DNA from 2 places in the Streptomyces sp. NPDC003327 genome. Region 1 is predicted to be linked to the other one. Evidence: predicted binding sites of a transcription regulator. Region 1 holds the regulator's gene; the other holds the start of a gene.
The links. The regulator HrcA, encoded in region 1, represses chaperone genes, less so after heat shock. The targets are predictions, from matches to a motif close to TTNGCACTCNGNNNNNCNGAGTGCNAA.
Positions count from the first base shown of each region.

Region 2: groES (co-chaperone GroES) is a predicted target of HrcA. The motif match lies at 3,059-3,085, and genes of this name have one in related genera.

Region 1 is NZ_JBSFSA010000001.1:164,679-169,327, forward strand. Features, by position in the region: gene dnaJ (molecular chaperone DnaJ) at 1-1,131, opposite strand, end outside; gene hrcA (heat-inducible transcriptional repressor HrcA) at 1,132-2,151, opposite strand; gene ACWDVG_RS00820 (MBL fold metallo-hydrolase) at 2,291-3,019, shown strand; gene ACWDVG_RS00825 (DUF3097 domain-containing protein) at 3,030-3,842, shown strand; gene hemW (radical SAM family heme chaperone HemW) at 3,916-4,649, opposite strand, start outside.
Region 2 is NZ_JBSFSA010000005.1:174,500-179,148, forward strand. Features, by position in the region: gene ACWDVG_RS06770 (ester cyclase) at 64-762, shown strand; gene groL (chaperonin GroEL) at 875-2,503, opposite strand; gene groES (co-chaperone GroES) at 2,605-2,913, opposite strand; gene ACWDVG_RS06785 (hypothetical protein) at 3,132-3,302, opposite strand; gene ACWDVG_RS06790 (polysaccharide deacetylase family protein) at 3,299-4,249, opposite strand; gene ACWDVG_RS06795 (class I SAM-dependent methyltransferase) at 4,387-4,649, shown strand, end outside.

The sequences.
Region 1 (4,649 bases):
CCCGTTGAACGCGTCCTTCAGGCGGGAGAACAGGCCCTGCTGTCCCGGCTGGAACTGGCCCGTGGGGCGTTCCTCGCCGCGCAGCTTGGCCAGTTCGCGCAGGAGCCGTTCCTGCTCGGCGTCGAGCTTGCTCGGCGTCTGGACCTCGACGTGGACGATGAGGTCGCCGCGCCCGTTGCCGCGCAGGTGCGTCACGCCGCGCCCGTGGAGCGGGATCGACTGGCCGGACTGGGTGCCCGGGCGGATGTCGATCTCCTCGACGCCGTCGAGGGTCTGCAGCGGCACCTTCGTGCCGAGCGCGCCCGCGGTCATCGGGATGGTGACCGTGCAGTGCAGGTCGTCGCCGCGCCGCTGGAAGACCTCGTGCGGGGTCTCGTGGATCTCGACGTACAGGTCGCCGGCGGGGCCGCCACCGGGGCCCACCTCGCCCTCGCCCGCGAGCTGGATGCGGGTGCCGTTGTCGACGCCGGCCGGGATCTTGACCGTGAGGGTGCGGCGGGACCGCACCCGGCCGTCGCCCGCGCACTCGGGGCACGGGGTCGGGACGACGGTGCCGAAGCCCTGGCACTGGGGGCAGGGCCGGGAGGTCATGACCTGGCCCAGGAAGGACCGGGTGACCTGGGAGACCTCGCCGCGGCCGCGGCACATGTCACAGGTCTGGGCGGACGTGCCGGGGGCCGCGCCCTCACCCGAACAGGTGGTGCAGACGACCGCCGTGTCGACCTGGATGTCCTTGGTGGTGCCGAAGGCCGCCTCGTTGAGGTCGATCTCCAGGCGGATCATGGCGTCCTGGCCGCGGCGGGTCCGCGAGCGCGGTCCGCGCTGCGAGGCCGTGCCGAAGAACGCGTCCATGATGTCCGAGAAGTTGCCGAAGCCGCCGGCTCCGAAGCCGCCCGCGCCGCCGCCGCCCGAGGCGGAGAGCGGGTCGCCGCCGAGGTCGTAGACCTGCTTCTTCTGCGGGTCCGAGAGGACCTCGTAGGCCGCGTTGATCTCCTTGAACCGCTCCTGCGTCTTCGGGTCCGGGTTGACGTCCGGGTGAAGCTCGCGGGCCAGTCGGCGGAAGGCCTTCTTGATCTCGTCCTGGGACGCGTCGCGGCGTACGCCGAGTACGGCGTAGTAGTCCGTGGCCACTTACGACTCCGCCAGGATCTGTCCGACGTAACGTGCCACTGCGCGTACCGCTCCCATCGTTCCGGGGTAGTCCATGCGGGTCGGTCCGACCACGCCGAGTTTGGCGACTGCTTCGCCGCCCGAACCGTAGCCGACCGAGACGACGGACGTGGAGTTCAGTCCCTCGTGGGCGTTCTCGTGCCCGATGCGTACGGTCATGCCCGATTCCTTGGCCTCGCCGAGGAGCTTGAGGAGCACGACCTGCTCCTCGAGGGCCTCCAGGACGGGCCTGATCGTCAGGGGGAAGTCGTGTCCGAAGCGGGTGAGATTGGCGGTGCCGCCGATCATCAGCCGCTCCTCGTGTTCCTCCACGAGGCTTTCGAGGAGGGTCGCGAGCACGGTGGAGACCGTGGCGCGGTCCTCGGGCTCCTCGAAGGACTCGGGGAGGTCCTGCACCAGCTGCGGCACGTCGGCGAAGCGACGGCCGACGACCCGGCTGTTGAGCCGGGCCCGCAGGTCGGCGAGGGAGGTCTCGCCGAAGGGCGCCGGGCAGTCGATGACCCGCTGCTCGACCCGGCCGGTGTCCGTGATGAGGACGAGCATCAGGCGGGCCGGGGCCAGCGAGAGCAGCTCGACGTGCCGGACGGTCGACCGGGTCAGCGAGGGGTACTGGACGACGGCGACCTGCCGGGTCAGCTGGGCGAGCAGCCGGACCGTCCGGCCGACGACGTCGTCGAGGTCGACCGCGCCGTCCAGGAAGTTGTGGATGGCCCGCCGCTCCGGGGTGGACAGCGGCTTGACGCCGGCCAGCCGGTCCACGAAGAGGCGGTAGCCCTTGTCGGTGGGGATGCGGCCCGCGCTGGTGTGCGGCTGGGCGATGTATCCCTCGTCCTCCAGGACGGCCATGTCGTTGCGCACGGTGGCGGGCGACACGCCGAGCTTGTGGCGTTCCGTGAGCGCCTTGGAGCCGACGGGCTCCTCCGTGCCGACGTAGTCCTGGACGATGGCGCGCAGCACCTCGAGTCTGCGTTCGCTGAGCATGGCGCACACCTCCAGCTGTCGTCGTTCCCGGTTGCTCCGCTTTTGGCACTCGACCCGTCCGAGTGCCAGGAATCCCCCGGCCAGTGTACGGCCGGGCCCGTCGCTCCTGGCAAGGAGGCGGACCCGCTAGCGTCGCCCCATGGAGATCGACTGGGCAGCGTGGGGATGGGAAGGGCTCTCGGACGGGGTGGGCAGGCGACGGCTCCCCGGCTGGGACGCGACGGCCGGACTGGTCCTGGGAGAACGGGCCGTACTGCTCTACGACACCGGCTCGACCCTCGCCGAGGGCGCCGGGCTGCGGGAGCAGATCGAGGGGCTGACCGGCGGCCGGAGAGTGACGCACATCGCACTGAGCCATCCGCACTTCGACCACGTCCTCGGCACCGCGGCGTTCGCGGGAGCGGAGGTCTTCGGCGCGGTCGGCGTGGACGGGCTGCTGCGCCGGGCGGGCGAGCGCGAGGGGCTCCTTGCGGACGCGGTACGGCAGGGGGTGGACGCGCGGGCCGCCGAGGAGGCCGTCGCGGCCCTGGTGTCCCCGGGCCACACGGTCACCGGCGAGTGGACGCTCGACCTGGGCGGCCGGCAGGTGCTCCTGGCGAACGTGGGCCCCGGCCACACCGGCCACGACCTGGTGCTCCTGGTGCCGGGCGAGCGCGAGGTCGTGTTCTGCGGGGACCTGGTGGAGGAGTCGGGCGAGCCGCAGGCGGGCCCGGACGCGATCCCGTCCCGCTGGCCGGACGCGCTGGACCGGCTCCTCGCGCTGGGCGGCGAGGACGCGGTGTACGTGCCCGGGCACGGGGCGGTGGTCGACGCCGCGTTCGTACGACGCCAGCGCGATGAACTGGCACGGCGCTTCTCCGTGGCCTAACGTCGCCCGAATGCGCAGCTACAACCCGGATCTGACGCCCCCTTGGAAGCGTTCCGCGCCCGTACCCGAGGTCCCGGCCGACCTCGACCTGGTGGTGGAGGAGGTCGCGACGGGCTTCTGCGGGGCGGTCGTCCGCTGCGAGGCGGGCACGGTGACCCTGGAGGACCGGTTCGGCAAGCACCGGGTCTTCCCGATGGACCCGCGCGGCTTCCTCCTGGAGGGGCGGGTCGTCACGCTCGTCCGCCCCGCCCCCGGCGGCCCGGCCCGCCCCGCCCGTACGGCCTCCGGCTCGATCGCGGTCCCGGGCGCGCGGGCGCGGGTGGCCCGTGCGGGCCGCATCTACGTGGAGGGCCGCCACGACGCCGAGCTCGTCGAGCGGGTGTGGGGCGACGACCTGCGGATCGAGGGCGTGGTCGTGGAGTACCTGGAGGGCGTGGACGACCTCCCGTCGATCGTCGCGGAGTTCGCCCCGGCACCGGACGCCCGGCTGGGGGTCCTGGTGGACCACCTGGTGCCGGGCTCGAAGGAGTCCCGCCTGGCCGCGCGGGTGACGGGCCCGGACGTCCTGGTGGTCGGCCACCCCTACATCGACGTCTGGGAGGCCGTGAAGCCGTCCTCCCTGGGCATCCCGGCCTGGCCGAAGGTCCCGCACGGCCAGGACTGGAAGACGGGCGTGTGCCGGGCGCTCGGCTGGCCGCACGAGAACACGGGCGCCGTCTGGCAGGCGATCCTGGACCGGGTCCACTCCTACAAGGACCTGGAACCGGCGCTCCTCGCCCGGGTGGAGGAACTGATCGACTTCGTCACGGCCGGGCCCGGCTAGGCCGTCTCTTCCGGATCTCGCCGGGCTCCCGACGCCCGGTGTCGCGAGCCCGGCCCGATCCGGAAGAAGCGCCCTAGTCCACCAGGTCCCGCACCACGGCGTCGGCGAGCAGCCGTCCCCGCAGGGTCAGCACCGCGCGCCCGGCTTCGTACGGCCCGGCGTCGAGAAGCCCGTCCGCACGCGCCCGTGCGGCCGCCGCGAGCCCCGCCGGCCGCAGCAGCGACAGCTCGACGCCCTCGCGCAGCCGCAGCTCCAGCAGGATGCGCTCCACGCGCCGGTCCTCGTCCGAGAGGACCTCCCGGCCGGCGCCCGGTGACTTCCCGGCGCCGAGCGCGGCGGCGTACGCGCCCGGGTGCTTCACGTTCCACCACCGGACGCCGCCCACGTGCGAGTGGGCGCCGGGGCCGGCGCCCCACCAGTCGGCGCCGCGCCAGTACAGCTCGTTGTGGAGGCAGCGCCCGGCCTCCGAGGTGGCCCAGTTGGAGACCTCGTACCAGGAGAAGCCCGCCGCCTCGAAGGCCTCCTCGGCGATCAGGTACCGGTCGGCGTGCACGTCGTCGTCGGTCATCGGCACCTCGCCGCGCCGGATGCGGCGTGCCAGCTGCGTGCCCTCCTCGACGATCAGGGCGTAGGCGCTGACGTGGTCGGGTCCGGCGCCGATGGCCGCGTCCAGGGAGGCCCGCCAGTCGTCGTCGGACTCGCCGGGGGTGCCGTAGATCAGGTCGAGGTTGACGTGCTCGAAGCCCGCCGCGCGCGCCTCGGCGACGCACGCCTCGGGGCGTCCGGGGGTGTGGGTGCGGTCGAGGA
Region 2 (4,649 bases), on a different contig from region 1:
ATTCCCCCGGCCTTTACCTAGACTGGAGGGGGACCGGAGGGTCCCACCCGGTCGGGAGGCGCCATGACCTTCACGCAGATCATCGACTTCAGGACCAGCCGGATCGACGACCTGAACCGGCTCATGGACCAGTGGATCGAGCAGACCAAGGGGAAGCGGACCGCCACCCACAGCGTCCTCGGCAAGGACCGGTCCGACGGTGCGCACCTCGTCGAGATCGTCGAGTTCCCCTCGTACGACGTGGCCATGCGGAACTCGCAGCTGCCGGAGACCGACCGGATCTTCCGGGAGATGGTCGCGCTCTGCGACGAGATGCCGACCTTCACCGATCTGGACGTCGTGCGGGACGAGCAGCTGTACAAGGCGTCCGCGCGCCGGCTCCTGGAGATGCTGGCCGGGGAGCCGGAGCTGGCGCTGCTCGACGAGGTGCTCGCGGAGGGGTACCACGATCACGATCCGACGAACGAGCAGGACGTCATCGGCATGGACGCCGTGCGGCGCGAGGTCAGGATGTGGCGGGCGGGGTTCGACTTCTCCTTCGCCGTCGACGACCAGATCGCGGAGGGCGACCGGGTCTGCACCCGCTGGACCTGGCGGGGCTCGCACAGCGGTGACTTCATGGGGCTGCAGCCCACCGGCATGGACGTGACGATGACCGGGACGGTCGTCCACCGGTTCGGGGAGGACGGGAAGATCGTCGAGGGGTGGTGGCAGTACGACCTGCTCGGCCTGATGGGGCAGCTCGGCGCCGTCGAGGCGTAGGAACGGGAGGACCGCGGGCACGGCGATCCGGCCCGCCGGCCGGAGAGCACGCCGAGGCCCGGTGCCCCCGCGACGGGGGCACCGGGCCTCAGTGGTTCAGCGAGGACGGGCCTCAGTGGGAGTGGCCGTGACCGTGGCCGTGACCGTGGTCCGCGGGCTCCTCTTCCTTCTTCTCCACCACGAGGGTCTCGGTGGTGAGGAGGAGGGAGGCGATCGAGGCGGCGTTCTCCAGGGCGGAGCGCGTCACCTTCACCGGGTCGATGACGCCGGCCTTGACCAGGTCGCCGTACTCGCCGGTCGCGGCGTTGAAGCCCTGGCCCTTGTCGAGCTCCGCCACCTTCGAGGTGATGACGTAGCCCTCGAGGCCGGCGTTCTCGGCGATCCAGCGCAGCGGCTCGACGGCGGCGCGGCGGACGACCGCGACACCCGTGGCCTCGTCGCCGGTCTTGTCGAGGTTGCCCTCGAGGACCTTGACGGCGTGGACCAGAGCGGAGCCACCACCGGAGACGATGCCCTCCTCGACCGCGGCGCGGGTCGCGGAGATGGCGTCCTCCAGACGGTGCTTCTTCTCCTTCAGCTCCACCTCGGTGGCGGCGCCGACCTTGATCACGCACACGCCGCCCGCCAGCTTCGCGAGGCGCTCCTGGAGCTTCTCGCGGTCCCAGTCGGAGTCGGTGGACTCGATCTCGGCCTTGATCTGGTTGACGCGGCCCGCGACGTCCTCGGAGTTGCCGCCGCCGTCGACGATGGTGGTGTCGTCCTTGGTGACGGTCACGCGGCGGGCGGTGCCCAGCACGTCCAGACCGGCCTGGTCGAGCTTGAGGCCGACCTCCTCGGCGATGACGGTGGCACCGGTGAGGGTGGCCATGTCGCCGAGCATCGCCTTGCGGCGGTCACCGAAGCCGGGGGCCTTGACGGCCACGGCGTTGAAGGTGCCACGGATCTTGTTGACGACGAGGGTGGAGAGGGCCTCGCCCTCGACGTCCTCGGCGATGATCAGCAGCGGCTTGCTGGCGCCGGCCTGGATGACCTTCTCCAGGATGGGCAGCAGGTCCTGGATCGAGGAGATCTTGCCCTGGTGGATCAGGATGTACGGGTCGTCGAGGACGGCCTCCATGCGCTCCTGGTCGGTCACCATGTACGGGGACAGGTAGCCCTTGTCGAAGGCCATGCCCTCGGTGAAGTCGAGCTCCAGGCCGAAGGTGTTGGACTCCTCGACGGTGATGACACCGTCCTTGCCGACCTTGTCCATCGCCTCGGCGATGAGCTCGCCGACCTGCTGGTCCTGCGCGGAGAGCGCGGCGACGGCGGCGATGTCGGACTTGTCGTCGATCGGGCGGGCGGTCGCGAGGAGCTCCTCGGAGACGGCCTTGACCGCGGCGTCGATGCCCTTCTTCAGGGCGGCCGGGGAGGCGCCGGCGGCGACGTTCTTCAGACCCTCGCGGACCAGGGCCTGGGCGAGCACGGTGGCGGTGGTGGTGCCGTCACCCGCGATGTCGTTGGTCTTGGTCGCCACCTCCTTCACCAGCTGGGCGCCGAGGTTCTCGTACGGGTCCTCGATCTCGACCTCACGGGCGATCGTGACACCGTCGTTGGTGATGGTGGGGGCGCCGAACTTCTTGTCGATGACGACGTTGCGGCCCTTGGGGCCGATCGTCACCTTCACCGTGTCGGCAAGCTTGTTGACGCCGCGCTCAAGGGCGCGACGGGCGTCCTCGTCGAACTTCAGGATCTTCGCCATGGGAGCGATTCAGCCCTCTCGAAAACTGGTGTGGAACGAACCGCGCCCCGGCGCCCGGTGAGGGCCCCGGGGCGCGGCTCAAAGCCTCTGCTTGGGGTGAATTACTTCTCGACGATCGCGAGCACGTCGCGAGCCGAGAGGACGAGGTACTCCTCGCCGCTGTACTTCACCTCGGTGCCGCCGTACTTGCTGTACAGCACGATGTCGCCGGTCTTGACGTCGAGCGGCAGGCGCTCGCCGTTCTCGAAGCGGCCCGGGCCGACGGCCAGGACGACGCCCTCCTGGGGCTTCTCCTTGGCGGTGTCCGGGATGACCAGGCCAGAGGCGGTGGTCTGCTCGGCGTCGAGCGGCTGGACCACGATGCGGTCCTCGAGCGGCTTGATGGCAACCTTGGAGCTGGTGGTCGTCACGATCCGACCTCCCCCTTCGGAGATCACGGGGTTGACTGTCTGAGGTGGCGAACCAGGTGGATCCGTCGTCGCGGGTGCCGGACCTGCCCGTCGCTGTGTTGGCACTCTCCGGTGGGGAGTGCCAGAGCCGAGACTATGACCGCGATTAGCACTCGGTCAAGCGGAGTGCCAATTCCACGCCGTGTGGCGATTCGGTCGCCCGGCCCGGGGCCGCGCCGTCAGGGGCGGTCGGCGCCCTCCGCCCGTACCGGGGCGGTGTCGCGGGCGTCCCGGTCGCGGACCTGTTCGACCGCCTTGCGGCCGAGGCGTTCGAGCGGGTCGACGGCCTGGGCGCAGCCGGTGACGAGGAGGAGCAGGGCGGCGGCCGCGAGGGGGCGCAGGCGGCTCATACGTAGTCCTCCAGCTTCGCGACCGCGTACCCCTTCGCCGTGATCACGTTCATCACGCGCCGGATCATGTCCGGCATGGTGCCCTTCCAGTCGTCCTTGCCGCGGAAGTGCGTCAGGACGATGTCGCCGGGGTGCAGGTCCCGGTCCCACTCGCGCCACTCCATGCGGTCGGGGAACGCCTCGGACGCCCAGAGCGGCACCGCCTTGATCCCGCAGCTCCTGGCCGCGCGCAGGGTGTTCTCGTTGTAGTTGCCGTAGGGCGGGCGGAAGAGCTCGGGCCGCTTGCCGTACCGCTTCTCGATGACGTCCTGCATGCCGCAGATCTCGCGCTTCTGCTGGGTGTACGAGAGACCGGGCAGGTAGCGGTGGTTGAGCGTGTGGTTGTGCAGGGCGACGCCGCCCTCCTGCGACTTCTGCATGGTCGCGAAGTAGCGGTAGTCGTCGCTGACGACGTAGTCGCTGAGGAAGGCGCTGTAGGGGATGCGCAGGTCCTTCATCATCCGGATGAGGGCGGGGTCCTTCTCGGCGCCGTCGTCGATCGTCAGGAAGACGACCTTGTGCTTGGTCGGAACGGTGGTGAAGACGGGCGGGAGCCCCTCGCCGTCGGTCTCGAAGCCCTTGCGGGTGGTGATCTTCGGCTTGACGGCCGGCGGGGCGGGCGCTTCGAGCGGGGTCTGCTTCAGGCCCCACTTCTTGGCGGCGAGGACGCGGGCGGCCCGCTGCTCGCGCAGCTTCTCCTGGCGCGCCCTGAGCGCCTCGGCGGCGGTGAGGGCGGGGGCCGCCTGCTGTCCGGCGGCCGGGACGGGGGCGCCGGACGCGGACCCGGCCCCGGAGCCCGATCCGGACCCTGATTCGGACCCGGAGCAGGCGGCGGTGGCGGTGAGCGCGGCGACGAGCAGCGCGGCCCCGAGCGCACGACGGAAGTACGACCCACCCTGTGCCATCATTTGTTCCTTTTGTCGTACGAGCTGTATGGCGCCGCATCCTGTCAGCGCCGAGCCCCTGCGCCGCCACGACACCGCCGTACGCCCCGCACACTCCCCCGGGCGGCCCACAACCGGCGCACGCCACCCGAGGGACCACAATGGGACGGGTGACCGACCTCGCCGCCCTCGCCGCCCTGCACACCCCCGAGGGGCAGACGCTCCTCGCCGCCCTGCGCGACTACGAGCCCGCCCAGGAGCTGGCGGTCGCCTCCCGGCTGCGCCGCGACCACCCCGCCGAGCTCGTCACCGCGGCCCTCGGCCAGGCGCGGCTGCGGCAGCGGGCGGTGGCGAAGTTCGGCGCCGAGGACGCGTACCGCATGTACTTCACGCCCCACGGCGTCGAGCAGTCCACCCGCGCCTC